Regions from separate parts of the Vagococcus changpingensis genome, predicted to be linked through region 2. Evidence: a T-box and tRNA genes for the amino acid it is inferred to sense, from the RefSeq annotation. Region 2 holds a T-box; the other holds one or more tRNA genes.

What was found. The T-box of region 2 lies ahead of MN187_RS08505 (valine--tRNA ligase). A T-box ahead of a tRNA ligase gene usually reads a tRNA of that ligase, here a tRNA-Val.
Region 1: it has a tRNA-Val gene. The T-box ahead of MN187_RS08505 (valine--tRNA ligase) is inferred to sense a tRNA for this amino acid. The anticodon was not compared.

The regions. Positions count from the first base shown of each region.
Region 1 is NZ_CP093384.1:1,981,057-1,990,758, reverse strand. It holds rRNA gene MN187_RS09740 (23S ribosomal RNA) at 44-2,951, shown strand; rRNA gene rrf (5S ribosomal RNA) at 3,031-3,146, shown strand; tRNA gene MN187_RS09730 (tRNA-Val) at 3,160-3,232, shown strand; tRNA gene MN187_RS09725 (tRNA-Lys) at 3,242-3,314, shown strand; tRNA gene MN187_RS09720 (tRNA-Leu) at 3,320-3,401, shown strand; tRNA gene MN187_RS09715 (tRNA-Thr) at 3,411-3,483, shown strand; tRNA gene MN187_RS09710 (tRNA-Gly) at 3,491-3,562, shown strand; tRNA gene MN187_RS09705 (tRNA-Leu) at 3,577-3,662, shown strand; tRNA gene MN187_RS09700 (tRNA-Arg) at 3,672-3,745, shown strand; tRNA gene MN187_RS09695 (tRNA-Met) at 3,781-3,854, shown strand; tRNA gene MN187_RS09690 (tRNA-Ile) at 3,871-3,944, shown strand; tRNA gene MN187_RS09685 (tRNA-Ser) at 3,965-4,054, shown strand; tRNA gene MN187_RS09680 (tRNA-Met) at 4,064-4,137, shown strand; tRNA gene MN187_RS09675 (tRNA-Asp) at 4,141-4,213, shown strand; tRNA gene MN187_RS09670 (tRNA-Phe) at 4,222-4,294, shown strand; tRNA gene MN187_RS09665 (tRNA-Gly) at 4,304-4,374, shown strand; tRNA gene MN187_RS09660 (tRNA-Ile) at 4,388-4,461, shown strand; tRNA gene MN187_RS09655 (tRNA-Glu) at 4,483-4,554, shown strand; tRNA gene MN187_RS09650 (tRNA-Ser) at 4,566-4,655, shown strand; tRNA gene MN187_RS09645 (tRNA-Met) at 4,665-4,738, shown strand; tRNA gene MN187_RS09640 (tRNA-Asp) at 4,742-4,814, shown strand; tRNA gene MN187_RS09635 (tRNA-Gly) at 4,828-4,898, shown strand; tRNA gene MN187_RS09630 (tRNA-Ile) at 4,912-4,985, shown strand; tRNA gene MN187_RS09625 (tRNA-Ser) at 5,003-5,090, shown strand; tRNA gene MN187_RS09620 (tRNA-Glu) at 5,105-5,176, shown strand; gene brnQ (branched-chain amino acid transport system II carrier protein) at 5,251-6,600, shown strand; gene gpmA (2,3-diphosphoglycerate-dependent phosphoglycerate mutase) at 6,619-7,305, opposite strand; gene rpiA (ribose-5-phosphate isomerase RpiA) at 7,338-8,018, opposite strand; gene rpsL (30S ribosomal protein S12) at 8,300-8,713, shown strand; gene rpsG (30S ribosomal protein S7) at 8,755-9,225, shown strand; gene fusA (elongation factor G) at 9,297-9,702, shown strand, end outside.
Region 2 is NZ_CP093384.1:1,764,405-1,774,106, reverse strand. It holds gene MN187_RS08555 (DUF4811 domain-containing protein) at 1-363, opposite strand, end outside; gene MN187_RS08550 (MDR family MFS transporter) at 360-1,835, opposite strand; gene MN187_RS08545 (MerR family transcriptional regulator) at 1,978-2,415, shown strand; gene MN187_RS08540 (sigma-70 family RNA polymerase sigma factor) at 2,563-3,105, shown strand; gene MN187_RS08535 (Veg family protein) at 3,251-3,508, shown strand; gene MN187_RS08530 (low molecular weight protein-tyrosine-phosphatase) at 3,568-4,038, shown strand; gene MN187_RS08525 (hypothetical protein) at 4,380-4,631, shown strand; gene MN187_RS08520 (hypothetical protein) at 5,022-5,189, shown strand; gene MN187_RS08515 (redox-sensing transcriptional repressor Rex) at 5,293-5,937, shown strand; gene tpx (thiol peroxidase) at 6,015-6,506, shown strand; T-box leader at 6,549-6,744, shown strand; gene MN187_RS08505 (valine--tRNA ligase) at 6,802-9,444, shown strand; gene MN187_RS08500 (bifunctional folylpolyglutamate synthase/dihydrofolate synthase) at 9,464-9,702, shown strand, end outside.

The DNA.
Region 1 (9,702 bases), 220 kb from region 2:
AGTTAATAGTTAATGAAAAAAAGCTAACCGTAAGGTTAGAAAAGGTTAAGTGAATAAGGGCGCACGGTGGATGCCTTGGCACTAGAAGCCGATGAAGGACGGGACTAACACCGATATGCTTCGGGGAGCTGTAAGTAAGCTATGATCCGGAGATTTCCGAATGGGGGAACCCAGTATCTTTTATAGGATATTATCTAGTAGTGAATACATAGCTATTAGAAGGTAGACGCAGAGAACTGAAACATCTAAGTACCTGCAGGAAGAGAAAGAAAAATCGATTTCCTTAGTAGCGGCGAGCGAAACGGAAACAGCCCAAACCAATAAGCTTGCTTATTGGGGTTGTAGGACTCAATTGTGGTAGCTGTTGTGGATAGTCGAATCGATCTGGAAAGGTCAGCCGTAGTGGGTAAAAGCCCCGTAGATGAAATTGACAACACACCTATGAGTATCCTGAGTACGGCGGAACACGAGAAATTCCGTCGGAATCCGGGAGGACCATCTCCCAAGGCTAAATACTCTCTAGTGACCGATAGTGAACCAGTACCGTGAGGAAAGGTGAAAAGCACCCGGAAGGGGAGTGAAATAGAACCTGAAACCGTGTGCTTACAAGAAGTTAGAGCCCGTTAATGGGTGATAGCGTGCCTTTTGCAGAATGAACCGGCGAGTTACGATAGCATGCGAGGTTAAGCTGAAGAAGCGGAGCCGTAGCGAAAGCGAGTCTGAATAGGGCGAATGAGTATGTTGTCGTAGACCCGAAACCATGTGACCTACCCATGTCCAGGTTGAAGGTGTGGTAAAACGCACTGGAGGACCGAACCCACGTACGTTGAAAAGTGCGGGGATGAGGTGTGGGTAGCGGAGAAATTCCAAACGAACTTGGAGATAGCTGGTTCTCTCCGAAATAGCTTTAGGGCTAGCCTCGGATTTGAGAATGATGGAGGTAGAGCACTGTTTGGACTAGGGGCCCGTCTTGGGTTACCGAATTCAGATAAAACTCCGAATGCCATTCATTTATATCCGGGAGTCAGACAGTGAGTGATAAGATCCATTGTCGAAAGGGAAACAGCCCAGACCACCAGCTAAGGTCCCAAAATACATGTTAAGTGGAAAAGGATGTGAGGGTGCACAAACAACTAGGATGTTGGCTCAGAAGCAGCCACCATTTAAAGAGTGCGTAATAGCTCACTAGTCGAGTGCCCTTGCGCCGAAAATGTACCGGGGCTAAACATGTTACCGAAGCTGTGGATAGAACCTTTGGTTCTATGGTAGGAGAGCGTTCTAAGGGCGTTGAAGCTGGATCGTAAGGACTGGTGGAGCGCTTAGAAGTGAGAATGCCGGTATGAGTAGCGAAAGACAGGTGAGAATCCTGTCCACCGAATGACTAAGGTTTCCTGGGGAAGGCTCGTCCTCCCAGGGTTAGTCGGGACCTAAGCTGAGGCCGATAGGCGTAGGCGAGGACAACAGGTTGAGATTCCTGTACTCGTTTGTTTTGTTTGAACAATGGAGGGACACAGGAGGCTATGAGATCGTGCGACTGGAAGTGCACGTTCAAGCAACAAGTTTTGATAAGAGTCAAATGCTTTTATCTTTAAGAACAAGTTGTGATGAGTAGGGAAATAGAGTACCGAAGTCTCAATGTCACACTGTCAAGAAAAGCTTCTAGTTAGAAACAAATGACCGTACCGCAAACCGACACAGGTAGTCGAGGAGAGAATCCTAAGGTGAGCGAGAGAACTCTCGTTAAGGAACTCGGCAAAATGACCCCGTAACTTCGGGAGAAGGGGTGCTGAACGCAAGTTCAGCCGCAGTGAATAGGCCCAAGCGACTGTTTATCAAAAACACAGGTCTCTGCAAAATCGAAAGATGACGTATAGGGGCTGACGCCTGCCCGGTGCTGGAAGGTTAAGAGGATGGGTTAGCAATAGCGAAGCTCAAAATTGAAGCCCCAGTAAACGGCGGCCGTAACTATAACGGTCCTAAGGTAGCGAAATTCCTTGTCGGGTAAGTTCCGACCCGCACGAAAGGCGTAACGATTTGGGCACTGTCTCAACGAGAGACTCGGTGAAATTTTAGTACCTGTGAAGATGCAGGTTACCCGCGACAGGACGGAAAGACCCCATGGAGCTTTACTGTAGTTTGATATTGAATGTTTGTAACACATGTACAGGATAGGTAGGAGCCGTAGAAATCGGAACGCTAGTTTCGATGGAGGCGCTGGTGGGATACTACCCTTGTGTTATGACCATTCTAACCCGCACCACTTATCGTGGTGGGAGACAGTGTCAGATGGACAGTTTGACTGGGGCGGTCGCCTCCCAAAAGGTAACGGAGGCGCCCAAAGGTTCCCTCAGAATGGTTGGAAATCATTCGTAGAGTGCAAAGGCAGAAGGGAGCTTGACTGCGAGAGTTACAACTCGAGCAGGGACGAAAGTCGGGCTTAGTGATCCGGTGGTTCCGCATGGAAGGGCCATCGCTCAACGGATAAAAGCTACCCTGGGGATAACAGGCTTATCTCCCCAAGAGTTCACATCGACGGGGAGGTTTGGCACCTCGATGTCGGCTCGTCGCATCCTGGGGCTGTAGTCGGTCCCAAGGGTTGGGCTGTTCGCCCATTAAAGCGGCACGCGAGCTGGGTTCAGAACGTCGTGAGACAGTTCGGTCCCTATCCGTCGCGGGCGTTGGAAATTTGAGAGGAGCTGTCCTTAGTACGAGAGGACCGGGATGGACATACCTCTGGTGTACCAGTTGTTCTGCCAAGGGCATTGCTGGGTAGCTATGTATGGACGGGATAAACGCTGAAAGCATCTAAGCGTGAAGCCCCCCTCAAGATGAGATTTCCCATTCCTTTAAGGAAGTAAGACCCCTGAAAGATGATCAGGTAGATAGGCTAGAAGTGGAAGTACAGTGATGTATGGAGCGGACTAGTACTAATCGGTCGAGGACTTAACCAAGATAGCGGTGGACCATTATATTGATACTAACTTAACATCCAGTTTTGAGTGAATCATCACTCAATAAAAAACATATAAGTGCGGTGACGATGGCAAGAAGGATACACCTGTAACCATGCCGAACACAGAAGTTAAGTTTCTTAGCGCCGAGGGTAGTGAAGGGTTTCCCTTTGTGAGAGTAGGACGTTGCCGTGCTTTTTGTATTGATGGAGGTTTAGCTCAGCTGGGAGAGCACCTGCCTTACAAGCAGGGGGTCAGCGGTTCGATCCCGTTAACCTCCATACATTTTTGACTCGTTAGCTCAGTTGGTAGAGCATCTGACTTTTAATCAGAGGGTCACTGGTTCGAGCCCAGTACGGGTCATATATGCGGGTGTGGCGGAATTGGCAGACGCACTAGATTTAGGATCTAGCGCTTAACGGCGTGGGGGTTCAAGTCCCTTCACCCGCATTTATATTTGCCGGCTTAGCTCAGTTGGTAGAGCATCTGATTTGTAATCAGAGGGTCGAGGGTTCAAGTCCTTTAGCCGGCATCTATAAGCGGAAGTAGTTCAGTGGTAGAACATCACCTTGCCAAGGTGGGGGTCGCGGGTTCGAACCCCGTCTTCCGCTTTTCATAAGTTCTAGCCGGGGTGGCGGAACTGGCAGACGCACAGGACTTAAAATCCTGCGGTGAGTGATCACCGTACCGGTTCGATTCCGGTCCTCGGCATCATTAATAGCGCCCATAGCTCAACTGGATAGAGTGTCTGACTACGGATCAGAAGGTTAGGGGTTCGACTCCTCTTGGGCGCGTTTAATTACTTATATTTTATAGTAATTGTTTATTTCGCGGTGTAGCTCAGCTGGCTAGAGCGTCCGGTTCATACCCGGGAGGTCGGGGGTTCGATCCCCTCCGCCGCGATAAATTTTCGACCTTTGGACCTTTAGCTCAGTTGGTTAGAGCTCCCGGCTCATAACCGGGCGGTCGTAGGTTCGAGTCCTACAAGGTCCATTGAAAGTTATTTTTATTATGGAGGATTACCCAAGTCCGGCTGAAGGGAACGGTCTTGAAAACCGTCAGGTGTGTCAAAGCACGCAAGGGTTCGAATCCCTTATCCTCCTTATTAATATCGCGGAGTGGAGCAGTTAGGTAGCTCGTCGGGCTCATAACCCGAAGGTCACAGGTTCAAATCCTGTCTCCGCAATTAGGTTCCGTGGTGTAGGGGTTAACATGCCTGCCTGTCACGCAGGAGATCGCGGGTTCGATTCCCGTCGGGACCGTATTTAATGGCGCAGTAGCTCAGTTGGTAGAGCAACGGATTGAAGCTCCGTGTGTCGGCAGTTCGATTCTGTCTTGCGCCATTTATATTAGCGGGTGTAGTTTAGTGGTAAAACTACAGCCTTCCAAGCTGTTGTCGCGAGTTCGATTCTCGTCACCCGCTTTAGAATTAAATAGGGCCTATAGCTCAGCTGGTTAGAGCGCACGCCTGATAAGCGTGAGGTCGATGGTTCGAGTCCATTTAGGCCCATTAGTTTTAAGTAGTATTTTTGGCCCGTTGGTCAAGCGGTTAAGACACCGCCCTTTCACGGCGGTAACACGGGTTCGAGTCCCGTACGGGTCATATTTTATTATGGAGGATTACCCAAGTCCGGCTGAAGGGAACGGTCTTGAAAACCGTCAGGTGTGTAAAAGCACGCAAGGGTTCGAATCCCTTATCCTCCTTATTAATATCGCGGAGTGGAGCAGTTAGGTAGCTCGTCGGGCTCATAACCCGAAGGTCACAGGTTCAAATCCTGTCTCCGCAATTAGGTTCCGTGGTGTAGGGGTTAACATGCCTGCCTGTCACGCAGGAGATCGCGGGTTCGATTCCCGTCGGGACCGTTCTTTTATATTAGCGGGTGTAGTTTAGTGGTAAAACTACAGCCTTCCAAGCTGTTGTCGCGAGTTCGATTCTCGTCACCCGCTTTAGAATTAAATAGGGCCTATAGCTCAGCTGGTTAGAGCGCACGCCTGATAAGCGTGAGGTCGATGGTTCGAGTCCATTTAGGCCCATTAGTTTTAAATTTTTTGGAGAAGTACTCAAGTGGCTGAAGAGGTGCCCCTGCTAAGGGTATAGGTCGGGTAACTGGCGCGAGGGTTCAAATCCCTCCTTCTCCATAGCTTTTTTATTAGGCCCGTTGGTCAAGCGGTTAAGACACCGCCCTTTCACGGCGGTAACACGGGTTCGAGTCCCGTACGGGTCATAAGCTTGAAATTGTATATACAATTTCAAGCTTTTTTTTATACAAAAATATAAAGGAAAGGAAATTAAATTAATATGAAAGAAAAATTATCATACAAGGAAAAGTTATATATTGGAATGATGGTGTTTGGTTTGTTTTTTGGAGCAGGTAACTTAATTTTTCCGATTCAAATGGGTCAAGAAGCGGGTCAAAATGTGTTATTAGCAAATAATGGATTTTTATTATCAGCGATTGGAATTCCTTTTCTAGCTATTATATCTTTTGGTGCGACTGGGACAAATAAAATTTTTGAACTAGCGAGTAAAGTATCCTCGGCTTTTGCTTATTTTTTTACTGTTGTTTTATATTTAATTATAGGTCCATTCTTTGCAATGCCGAGGTTAGCCACAACTTCATATGAAATGTCTTTTGCTCATTTTATACCTAAGGATAAATCAACATTATCTCTTTTTATTTTTAGTACTATATTTTTTTCATTTGTTTTATTATTTTCATTTAAACCAAGTAAAATTTTAGATTATATTGGAAAGTATTTAACGCCATTATTTTTAATTTTATTAAGTTGTCTCATTTTAGTAAGTTTTATAAAACCTATGGGATCGATAGAAAATGCTTCCGTGCAAGCTTCATATAAATCTACTCCTTTTATAAAAGGATTTTTAGGTGGATATAATACATTAGATGCTTTGGCAGGATTAGCATTTGGGGCTATTATTATTGAAAGTGTTAAAGGATTTGGGATTCAAAAAAAATCAAGAATTGCCATTGAAACAATGAAATCTGGAATTTTTGGTATTGTCCTTATGGGTGTTATTTATACGTTGTTATCAATTATGGGAGCGATGAGTTTAGGGACTTTATCGTTAAATAAAAATGGTGGTGTAACATTGTCCCAATTGGCAGATTATTATTTAGGTGTACCTGGTAATATTTTATTAGGTTTAATCGTGATTGTAGCCTGTTTAAAAACGGCTATTGGATTAGCAACTTCATTTGGTAAATCTTATTCAGAAATGTTTTCTGATAGACATTATTTATCATTTGTATTGGGATGTTTATTTATGGCCTTGATGATTTCTAATATAGGATTAAATGCGATTATTACAGCATCTATTCCCGTATTAATGTTTATTTATCCTTTGGCAATGGTTTTGATTTTATTATCATTGTTAAGCAAGTGGACAGATAATATTAGAAATTGTTATAAAATAGTGATAGGATTTACGGTTATCTCATCTATTTTAGATGCAATTCGAGCATTGCCTGAGTGGATGCAACAAAATAATTTAATCACATCTATTTTAAGTTTTTCTGAACAATCTATTCCATTTTTTAGTAGTGGTTTAAGTTGGATTATTTTTGCATTTGTAGGACTGATTATTTCATTACTATTTAATATTAAAAGAAACCCATCAAGCATCTAAGCTAGATGGGTTTTTGGTTTATAAATAATATTTCTTAGAGACACTTAGGTCATCGTTCAATTCGTAAACTAAAGGTTGACCGGTTGGAATTTCTAGAGCCATGATATCGTCATCAGAAATATTTTCAATGTGTTTTGCTAAAGCGCGTAGTGAGTTACCATGTGCGGCAACTAATACGACATCATCTTTCAATAAAGATGGAGCAATATGATCATTCCAAAAAGGTAAGGCACGTTCAAGTGTTACTTTTAAATTTTCTCCTTCTGGAATTGCTCGTTTATCCAAGTAACGATATTTTGGATCGTGTGTGGATGACTCAGGACTACTTGGGTCAAGTAATGGAGGTAGTGTATCATATGAGCGTCTCCACAGTTGAACCTGATCTACCCCATATTTTTCAGCCGTTTCAGCCTTGTTTAATCCTTGTAATGCACCGTAGTGACGTTCATTTAAACGCCAAGATTTAAATTCAGGTGTTGAGAGTTGGTCTGATTCTTCTAGAACATAATGAGATGTTTTTATAGCCCGTTTTAAGTATGATGTATATGCAACATCAAATAAAATACCAGCTTCTTTTATTTTTCTACCAGCTTCTTGAGCTTCTTTTACTCCTTGTTCACTTAGATCAACATCTACCCATCCAGTAAATAAGTTAAGAGAGTTCCATACGCTTTGTCCATGTCGAATAAAAACTAATGTTTTCATCTGGTTCATCTACCCTTCGTATATATAAGTTATTATCTAGAAATGTCGATTGTTTTAACCCCATCATTTTGTGTGCCAACAATTACTCGATTCACCATATTTAAGAATAAGCCATGCTCAACAATACCAACTTGAGTATCTAGCCAAGCAGCTAATTCTCCAGGATTCTCAATTTTTTCTAGGTGTAAGTCTATAATATAATTTTTACTGTCTGTTAGCAAAGGATTACCATCGTCCGTTAGACGTAAAATTGGATTTAACTTATTTTCATTAAATACTTTAAATAGTTGAGCACTTCCATAAGGAATCACTTCAATAGGAAGTGGAAAAGTACCTAAATGTTTCACCATTTTTGATTCATCAACTATCCAAATGATTTCTTTTGAATAAGTTCCGACAATTTTTTCAAATAGAAGGGCAGCACCCCCACCTTTTATTCCTTGGAAGTCATCAGAGATTTCATCAGCACCATCAATCGTTAAATCAACGTAGTCTACTTCATCGATACTTTTTAAAGGAATATCCAAAGCTAAAGCTTGTACCTGTGTTGCTTTGGATGTGGTTACCCCGGTAATATTTAATCCTTCTTCTTTTACACGACGTCCAATTTCTTCTACCATATAGTAAGCTGTTGATCCAGTACCAAGACCGACAATCATACCGTCTTTTACATAATTTGCTGATTCAATGCCAACTAATTTTTTAAGATTCATAATAAAAAATTCCTCCTAGTATTCTATAAATTTATTGTAAGCATTATCTTAAAAAAAAGATACACTAAAAAATTAAATTTTATAAATTAAAGTATTGACGTTTATTAATAGAGTGTGTTAATATTACAAAGGTGCTTGAGAACAAGTCTTTTTAAATGTATCGACTGTATTAAAGCCTATTTTACGATGCAGGATTTCTTGCATTAATTTTTTAAATTTGAAAAAGAACCACCTGGATGTGTGGCTCTAGAAAAGCTCTATAAGGAAGGAGGAACTTTATCATGCCTACAATTAATCAATTGGTACGTAAATCTCGTAAATCAAAAACAACTAAATCTGGCTCACCTGCTTTAGGTAAAAGCTATAATAGTTTCAAAAAATCTCAAACTAACGTGAACTCTCCACAAAAACGTGGTGTTTGTACACGTGTGGGTACGATGACACCGAAAAAACCTAACTCTGCGTTACGTAAATATGCTCGTGTTCGTTTGTCAAACTTAATTGAAGTGACAGCTTACATTCCAGGTATTGGACATAACTTGCAAGAACATAGTGTGGTTTTAATCCGTGGAGGTCGTGTAAAAGATTTACCAGGGGTTCGTTATCATATCGTACGTGGTGCTTTAGATACTGCTGGTGTTACTGATCGTAAACAAAGCCGTTCTAAATATGGTACTAAAAAACCTAAAAAATAATTAAATTGATTAAATAAAATTTTTGGAAGGAGGAGTTACACATGCCAAGAAAAGGTCCTGTTGCAAAACGTGATGTATTACCAGATCCGATTTATAACTCAAAATTAGTGACTCGTTTAATCAACCGTGTAATGGTTGACGGTAAGCGTGGTGTTGCTTCTAGCATTATTTATGATGCATTTGATATTATTAAAGAGTCTACAGGGAATGATCCATTAGAAGTTTTCGAACAAGCAATGGAAAATGTTATGCCTGTTCTTGAAGTTAAAGCTCGCCGTGTTGGTGGTTCTAACTATCAAGTACCGGTTGAAGTTCGTCCAGAACGTCGTTCAACTTTAGGATTACGTTGGATTGTTAACTATTCACGTTTACGTGGGGAGCACACAATGGAACAACGTTTAGCAAAAGAAATTATGGATGCAGCTAATAACACTGGTTCTTCAGTTAAAAAACGTGAAGACGTGCATAAAATGGCTGAAGCCAACAGAGCATTTGCTCACTATCGTTGGTAAGATCCTCTTTTTAAAACGAAGAGAATACAGTTGTATTTAAATCAATCAAGTTTGAGAGGAGTTAGAATAGAATGGCAAGAGAGTTTTCATTAGAAAAAACTCGTAATATCGGAATTATGGCCCACGTTGATGCTGGTAAAACAACAACAACAGAGCGTATCCTTTATTATACTGGTAAAATCCATAAATTAGGTGAAACCCATGAGGGAGCTTCACAAATGGACTGGATGGAACAAGAGCAAGAACGTGGTATTACGATTACATCTGCAGCAACGACTGCACAATGGAAAGGTTACCGTGTAAACATCATTGACACTCCTGGGCACGTGGATTTCACAATTGAAGTTCAACGTTCATTACGTGTATTAGATGGTGCTGTTACCGTACTTGACTCACAATCAGGTGTTGAGCCTCAAACAGAAACTGTTTGGAGACAAGCAACTGAATACAAAGTACCTCGTATTGTATTTTGTAATA
Region 2 (9,702 bases):
TAAGGCTTTATTATCGTCGCTTGTTTTAATAATATTGGTTACATGGTTAGTCCCAGTTTGGGTAAGTTTTTTTTGAGAGGGGTTTGTTTTATATAAATAAATTTTTTCATCACTAGTTCCTAATGGTTGATAAAGTAATATATTCATTTGGTCATTGTCAGTTGAACTTACAATAGAAATTTCTTTTAGTGTTTTTTCTTCTTTCATCCCAAAATGATGTGAATAGTTCATTCCCATTAGAGTGATACTTCCAATAAATAAGATCCCAAATACGACAGCCAAGGTATAGTGCCATGTTGATTTGGCAAAAATAAATGTAAAGGCAAATAATAAGGCGCTAAGAATAACTAAGATAACTATCATGAGATAACCTCCTGACTTTGAGCAGTTTTTTTGATGTTTTCATGAATGAAGAAAGTAATCAATAAACCTATTATTCCAAATAGAACTGCTACTAAAAATGCAGCATGATAACCTGTTAAAGTGGCATTAGTTGCTAATTCTTTGTACTCAAGAGGCGCTGATTTTAAAAGTGATTTATCAGGTAAAGAATTCTTAGTTTTGTTTGTAAGAACACTGATTAAAATAGCCGTTCCAACAGAACTAGCAACTTGACGTAGTGTACTATTAACAGCTGTTCCATGTGTAATGAGATGTTTTGGTAAAGAGTTCATACCTAGTGTAGTGAGAGGCATCATTACCATAGAAATACCAAACATACGTACCGCGTATAACGTCATAATATAAATTACAGGAGTTGTTTCAGTTAGGAACATAAAAGGAATTGTCGCACTTGTCAGTAAAAACATTCCCATGATACCTAAACGTTTTGCTCCATGTTTATCAAAAATACGACCAGTTACGGGCATCATAATTCCCATAACTAATGCGCCAGGGAGTAACATTAAACCAGAGTGAAAAGCTGATTCACCTCGAATATTTTGAATATATAAAGGTAAAACCATTTCGGCTCCAATCATTGCCATATTAGCTAAACTTGCAAGTATGGTAGCAATCGTATAAGTTTTTGATTTAAATACTCTTAGCTCTAAGAAAGGAGTCTCGATAGTTAATTGTCTCCAAGTGAAAATAATTAAAGTAATGACGCCGACTGCTAAAAAGCTTAATACTTTAGTACTACCCCATCCATCATTTCCAACACTAGAAAATCCATAAAGTAGTGAACCAAACCCTAAAGTAGATAAACAAATAGATAACACATCAATAGCAGGATTTGATAACTCCAATACGCTTTTCATTGCAAAAAACGACAAAATAATAACTAATAAAACAATAGGAATAACCATATAAAATAAATCACGCCAGACATAATGATCAATGATATAGCCTGAAAGAGTTGGCCCTAAAGCAGGAGCTAGCCCAATAACAATACCAGCGCCACCCATGGCCGCTCCACGTTTTTCAGGTGGGAAAATATTTAGCATAATGTTTTGCATTAAAGGCATAGATACGCCAACACCAGCAGCCTGAACGAGTCTACCAGTCAATATCATGGAAAAAGTTGGTGCAATCGCACAAAGAATGGTCCCGACTAAGAAAATACTCATAGCCCCAATATATAAATTTTTTGAATTAAATTTATTCATTAACCAAGCTGATATAGGAATCATAATCCCATTAACTAATAAAAATCCAGTTGTGAGCCATTGAATGGTAGCAGCAGATACATCGAATTCTTTCATTAAAGTTGGAAAGGCTGTTGTTAGTAAAGTTTGATTTAAAACAGTACAGAAAGTTCCAATTAAAAGTACCGAAACGAGTAAGCTGCGTTTATATGTGTTCCCATGAATATCAACGGGTTGTAAGTTTTCCATATAATAATCCTCCTAAAAATTATTTTTATAACAGTAAAACAATATACACGTCTCTGACGCCATTGTCAACAATGTTGACACATCTGTTAAGTGCGTGTATATTGATGTAGTTAACCTTTTTATGGAAAGTAGGGTAATTATTATGGTATCTAAATTTAAAGACTGGATAGAACAAGAAGATATTCGTATGGGAATCAGTGAATTAACAAAAAAAACTGAGACAACGACTAGACAGTTAAGATATTGGGAAAAAAAAGGATACATCCAATCCATTCAGCCGGATCCTAATAGCCCAAGGTCATATAAGCTAAGTGAGATTATTAAAGTAGAACTGATTAAAGAATATCTGGATAGTGGATATAAATTGTCCATGGCACATGAAAAAGCAATGGCGAAATTATCTAAAATGCAACGATTTCGTGACGTTTTTTCAAATTACTTTAAAGATGCTGAGATTTTAGATGATCAGTATGAAATATTTACAATTGGTCCATTTAGTGAGACAAATGAAAAAATAACTATTAAGCATGATTCAGTTAATAATACATTAAGTTATGAAATAAAAAAAATAGAGGAATAATATGGATGAATAGCTCTAAAAATATCTAAATGATAACAAAAAATTCATATTTTTTTAATAAAAATAACAAATTATTATAAAAAAAGGGGTGTTATAATAACAAGGAGGAGAGATAACGCTTTCAAAAGAATAAGGAGATTTATGATTATGAGAGAAGATATTTTTGACTTATTAAAGGAACGTGCCGTAAAGGGATGTTCCTATTCGTTTGACTATATTTTTGAAACATACAAACCTATTGTTTATCGTTCGAAGAAAGTATATCATTTATACCATTATGAGACAGATGATTGGTTGCAAGAAGGAAGAATCGTATGTTTCAAGTCCTTACAAACATATGATGTTAAACGAGGAGCAACGTTTGGTAGTTACTTTCGAATGAATTTTAAAAATCATATATTTTCATTGATAAGGAGACAAGAAGCTCATAAAAGAAGAGTAGATAAAGAGTGCATCACTTGTGGAGGGGATATTGACATGGTATCTCATGTGATTGAAAATCGCCCACTAGAAACCATCAAATATATATTTTATAAAGAAAATGTGTTTCTTTTTGCAGAATCATTATCTGATTATGAACGTCAAGTGTTCGTAAAATATACATTAGAACAGGAATGTAAGATGTTAAAAGAAAAAAGGGCCTTAACTCGAATTAAGAAAAAGTTTGTTCATCACTATATTAACTCATAAAAATATAAAAGTGCTTATCTCTCTTATTAAAAATGTTTAATTATTCTTTGAAAAAATGAAAATACTATTGATAAATAAAAACGATTATGGTAAAATTTGTCTTTTTTGTTCGTCTATGATATACTTGACGTAAGAGGTGAATAAAATGTCTTTAAGTATCTCCACCATAAAAGAAGAATTAGAACATAAAGTCGGTAGTAGAATAAAGTTAGTCGCTCAAACGGGTCGTAAAAAGCAGACTGAGCGTCATGGAGTATTAGCTGAGTTATATCCATCAGTTTTTATTGTACAACTAGATCAAGATGAAAATGCTTTTGAACGTGTGTCGTATAGTTATACAGATATTTTAACACATTCAGTAGAAGTATTATTTCATGAAAATGAAGAAGAATTAATAGGATAAGAAAGATATAGAGCCTAGTAGACCTAAGGCTTTTTATTTTTGAATAAGGGGGACAAAGGATGAAAAAAGTATTATTTGTTTGTTTAGGTAATATTTGTCGTTCACCTATGGCAGAGGTAATATTTAAAGATAAGGTAAAAAATAAAGGGTTGTCTGATGTTATTGAGGTTTCTTCCAGAGCAACTGGGAGCTGGAATGATGGAGACGCTCCACATAAAGGCACACAAGAGAAATTGAAAGAAGTCGGTTTATCATGTGAGGGATTACATGCTCAAAAAATTTCTTCTGATGATTTTCATCAGTTTGATTACATTATAGGAATGGATGAAAATAATATTCGAGATTTAGAAGGATTATCACCTGATATTGAATCATTATATAAAATTCATTTATTATTATCAGAAGAAGTTGGATTGGATAAAAAAATGATACCAGATCCTTATTACACCGGAGATTTTGATTTAACTTATGAGTTGATAAATAAGGGAACAACAAAATGGTTAGAAAAAATTGAACAGGAAATGAGTTAATTTTGTCAAATAGTATAAAATAAAAAGAGTTAGGAGCTAAACGTTACTAACTCTTTTTATTTTGATCTTAATGAGATAGTTTGTGAAAAATTCATAAGTATAGACAACATGATTATAAATAGGTCAAAATTTTGTTTCAATAAAATAAAAGATGACGATACTAATATGGGATAAATTAGAAACTTGTGTACAATAAGATTCATTGGTGATAAATGAGCTGGACTTTTATTTTTAGTCAATTTTTGGTTACCTTTTTAGTTATTTTTGAACATTAAACAAATTAAAAGCATCATATACTCATTTTGTAAGTAACAATAAATTCAAAAAAGGGGCATATAAGGATGACTAATAAAATACAACCAGAAAATTTAAATAATATAAAATTAAAAAAGAAACGTAAAAAAAGAAAACATAGACAATCATCTAGTCAGTCCATCTGTTCAACTAACGTCATAAAAACTGGGAAAATAGTCGTTAAAAAACGATTGAGTATAGCAGCTATTTTAGTTGCTATTTTAAGATTAAGTACAACAGCAACAGTCGTTGCTTTAGATCGTCACAATGCTCATCAGGAGGAAATAAAAAAGAATTAGCCTACGTTTCTTTTATAAATGATGTCTATCTTTATCAACTAAATTTGGTTAATTTATGAAGTGAATTAAATGATAAATCTATTAAATTACAGTATCCAATTTTTTATGATATTGTATCCCAGAGTTTAAAAGAATTAGAAATAAATACTCCTTGGATTCGTTTTTATGCCCCTTTATTGATTAGTCGAGCCTTTAGGTATTGTAATTATAAGGTATTTGAGAGTCTTACTAAAATTAAAGCTGTTTCAATCGTGGTCTCGACAACTTTAGAGAAAAATCATGCCAAGATTTTAAGCTATATTTTAAAATTGAACATTTCAAGCTAAAATTAAAATTGTAGGATTAGAATATGAAAAGACATTATTTAATAGTAAAGAAACAAGAGATTCTTTGAATAAAGTAGATATGGTGATAACGAACCACCTCTTTTATCACGACTTAGAGAATGTAATTATTGTAGATGACGTTATTGAAAATAATCGATTAGAAGCTATTAAACGTTCAATAGATAGTATATTAATGAAAAATATCGAAAATACTGAACAAGGTTTGGAATAATATTGCTGGATAGTCATTGAAAAAGATTGTGAAAAATGATACACTAAATGTGAAAATAATCACAATTCTTTAGGAGGGATGGACTGTGGAAGAACACAAAAATATGAAAATGGTCCCTAAAGCAACAACAAAACGTATTCCACTTTATTTTAGGTATTTAAAAACATTAGATGAAACAGGTGTAAAACGTATTAAATCAAACGAGTTTAGTAAAATGATTCAAATTCCATCAGCAACTATTAGGCGAGATTTTTCTCACTTTGGGGAGTTGGGACGAAGTGGCTATGGTTATGATGTGCCATACTTAATAGAAGTTTTTAGTGAGATATTAAAAACAGATATTGAAAAACGCATTGCATTAGTTGGATCTGGAAATTTAGGTAAAGCATTAATAAAAAATAATTTTAGACGAGATACAAATTTAAATATTGTGGCGGCATTTGATGCAAATCCTGAAATTGTTGGTGAAAAAATTAATGGAATTGTTGTAAAAGATATGAGTGAGTTAAAAAACATTGTAAAAAAAGAAGGTATTACAACAGTTATTATGACTGTGCCTAGTAGCAAAGCACAACAAGTAATTGATGAGGTTGTTGAAGCTGGAGTGACGGCTATTTTAAATTTTGCTCCTAAGCGGTTAAAAGTTCCCTCACATGTTCAAGTGCAATACATTGATTTAACGACGGAGTTACAAACGTTGATCTATTATGATGAAAATTACAATCATGCAAACCTTGATTTAATCTAGTTTTTCCAAGCATCTATTTTGTGTATTTAACTTTATTTCACTATAATGAAGGAAAGTTAAATAAAGGATGTGTCAACATGGAAGTATTATTAAAAGGTAACCCAGTTGAATTAGTAGGAACACCACCAAAAGCGGGAGAAAAAGCTCCAACATTTAGTTTAAAAGATTTGTCAGATAATGTAATCTCATTAGAGGAATTAAAAGGAAAACCAGTTATTATTAGTGTGGTACCTGATATTGATACTAGTGTTTGTGCACTACAGACAAAACACTTTAATAAAGAAGCAGCAACAATTAAAGACGTATATTTTTTAACGATTTCAAATAACACAAAAGAACAATTAGCTAATTGGTGTGCAGCTGAATCAGTTGACATGACCATGTTAAGAGATGAAGAAGGTGTGGTTGGAAAAGAATATGGTATTTTAATTCCATCAATTAATCGTTTAGCACGCTCAATTTTTGTGTTAGACAAAGATGGCGTCATTACATATGAAGAAATCGTACCAGAAGTATCAAGTGAACCAAATTATGTTAAAGCATTAGAAGCTGCAAAAGCGTTAATCTAAGTTTGACGAAATGATGCTATCAAGGTAAAATGAATGGCATAAACAACCATAAAGAATAGGAAGAGTAATACTTGGATATGTTGCAGAAAGAAAATCCATTGGCTGAAAGGTTTTCCATTTAAAAGTATGAAGGTAGCCTAGGAGTGGGAACCGTATTGTCAACGTTATATGACCTAGAGAGATAAGCGTATTCGTATGCTTATAAGATAGGTGGTACCGCGAGATAATCGTCCTAAAGTTAGAAATAACTTTAGGGCTTTTTGTTTTGAAAAATAAAAAATAAGGAGAAATGTATATGACAGATGAACAACAAAACTTAGCGCCAAAGTTTGACCCAAAAGCTGTTGAAAAAGGGCGTTATAAAAAGTGGCTAGAAAAAGATTTATTTAAACCAAGTGGGGATGAAAGTGCACCAGCGTATTCTATTGTCATACCACCACCAAACGTGACAGGAAAACTTCACTTAGGTCATGCATGGGATACGACACTGCAAGATATGATTATTCGTCAAAAGAGAATGCAAGGCTTTGATACATTATGGTTACCTGGTATGGACCATGCTGGGATTGCAACTCAAGCGAAAGTTGAAGAAAAATTACGTGGTGAAGGTGTGTCACGATATGATTTAGGTCGTGAAAAATTCATCGAAACAACGAAAGAATGGAAAGAAGAATATGCCGGACATATTCGTGAGCAGTGGGCAAAATTAGGATTATCTTTAGACTATTCAAGAGAGAGATTTACTTTAGACGATGGACTATCTGATGCGGTGAAAAAAGTGTTTGTGACACTTTATAATAAAGGCCTTATTTATCGTGGTGAGTACATTATTAATTGGGACCCACAAGCAAAAACCGCTTTATCTGATATCGAAGTCATTCATAAAGACATCGAAGGCGCGTTTTATCATATGTATTATCCATTAGCTGATGGCAGTGGAAAATTAGAAATTGCGACAACACGTCCAGAAACCATGCTTGGGGACACAGCTGTTGCCGTTCACCCTAAGGATGAACGTTATCAACATTTAATTGGTAAAACAGTGATTTTACCATTAGTGGATAAAGAAATTCCGATTGTCGCTGATGATTATGTTGATATGGAATTTGGAACAGGTGTCGTAAAAATTACACCAGCCCATGACCCTAACGACTTTGAGGTGGGTAATCGTCATGATTTACCTCGTATTAACGTGATGAATGATGACGCGACAATGAATGATTTAGCTGGTAAATATGCCGGTATGGATCGTTTTACTACACGTAAAGCAGTCATTAAGGATTTAGATGAGTTAGGACTACTTAAAGGCGTTGAAAAAATGACTCATAGTGTTGGTCACTCTGAGCGAACTGGAGTCGTGGTTGAGCCAAGATTATCAACGCAATGGTTTGTTAAAATGGCGCCACTTGCGAAAAAAGCTGTTGAAAACCAAGCAACAGATGACGCCGTTGATTTTTATCCACCACGTTTTAATCAGACATTCTTAACATGGATGGAAAATGTACATGACTGGGTAATTTCTCGTCAACTTTGGTGGGGACATCGTATTCCAGCTTGGTATCATAATGAAACAGGCGAAGTTTATGTTGGAGAAGAAGCACCTAAAGACGTTGAAAACTGGCATCAAGATGAAGATGTATTAGATACTTGGTTTAGTTCAGCTCTTTGGCCATTTTCAACAATGGGTTGGCCTGATACGGAGTCACATGACTTCAAACGTTATTTCCCAACGAATACATTAGTGACTGGTTATGACATTATTTTCTTCTGGGTAAGTCGTATGATTTTCCAAAGTTTAGAATTTACTGAAGAACGACCATTTGAAAATGTGTTGATTCACGGATTAATTCGTGCGGAAGATGGACGTAAAATGAGTAAATCTCTTGGTAATGGTATCGACCCAATGGATGTCATTGATCAATACGGAGCAGACGCGTTGCGTTGGTTCTTATCAAATGGCTCTACACCAGGTCAAGACATGCGTTTTAGTTATGAAAAAATGGATGCTGCTTGGAACTTCATTAATAAAATTTGGAATGCCTCTCGTTTTGTATTAATGAACGTTGAAGGCATGACATATGATGATATTTCTCTTGATGGTGATAAAACTGTTGCAGATAAATGGATTTTAACTCGACTAAATGAAACGATTGAAAAAGTAACGAACTTCTTTGACCGTTTTGAGTTTGGGGAAGCCGGTCGTCATTTATACAACTTTATTTGGGATGATTTCTGTGATTGGTATATTGAGATGAGTAAGGAAGTCCTTTACGGAGAAAATGAAGAACAAAAACAAATGACTCGTAGCATTTTAGTACATGTATTAGATAACATTTTACGTTTACTACACCCAATCATGCCATTTGTGACAGAAGAAATTTGGGAAAAAATTCCACATCAAGGTGAATCAATTGTAGTGGCAGCTTATCCAACTGTCAATGAAGTTTGGACAGATGAACAAGCGGCAGAAGGTATGGAAGTATTAAAAGAATTAATCCGCTCAGTTCGTAATATTCGCTCAGAAGTGAGTGCACCAATGTCTAAGCCAATTACATTGTTAATCAAAACATCAAAAGATTCAGTTAAAGACTTCTTTGAAGCAAATACTAATTATATCGAACGTTTCTGTCATCCAGAAGTGTTAGAAATTAAAGAAGAATTTGATGTACCAGATTTAGCCATGAGTGCAGTGATTACTGGAGCTGAAATCTATTTACCATTAGAAGATTTAATCAATATTGACGAAGAAATTGCTCGTTTGGAAAAAGAGTTGGATAAGTGGACGTCAGAAGTAGCACTTGTTGAGAAGAAATTAAGCAATGACCGTTTTGTTTCAAATGCACCAGAGGCTGTTGTTGCAGCAGAACGTGAGAAACAAAAAGATTACTTAGAAAAACAAGCCTCTGTAAAAGAAAGACTGGCTTCTTTGAAAAAATAAATAAAGGTGGCTGTACAAGATGGAGTATGGAGAAATCATTTCATGGATACATGAACGCACAAAGTTTGGTATTCGTCCGGGGTTAACACGAATCAATTATTTATTAGAACAATTAGACAATCCGCAAGATAAGTTAAAAATTGTTCATATCGGTGGAACAAATGGGAAAGGCTCAACGACAACGTTTTTACGTTGCCTGTTGGAGCAACAAGGCTTAACAGTTGGAACCTTTACCTCACCGTATATCGAATCATTTAA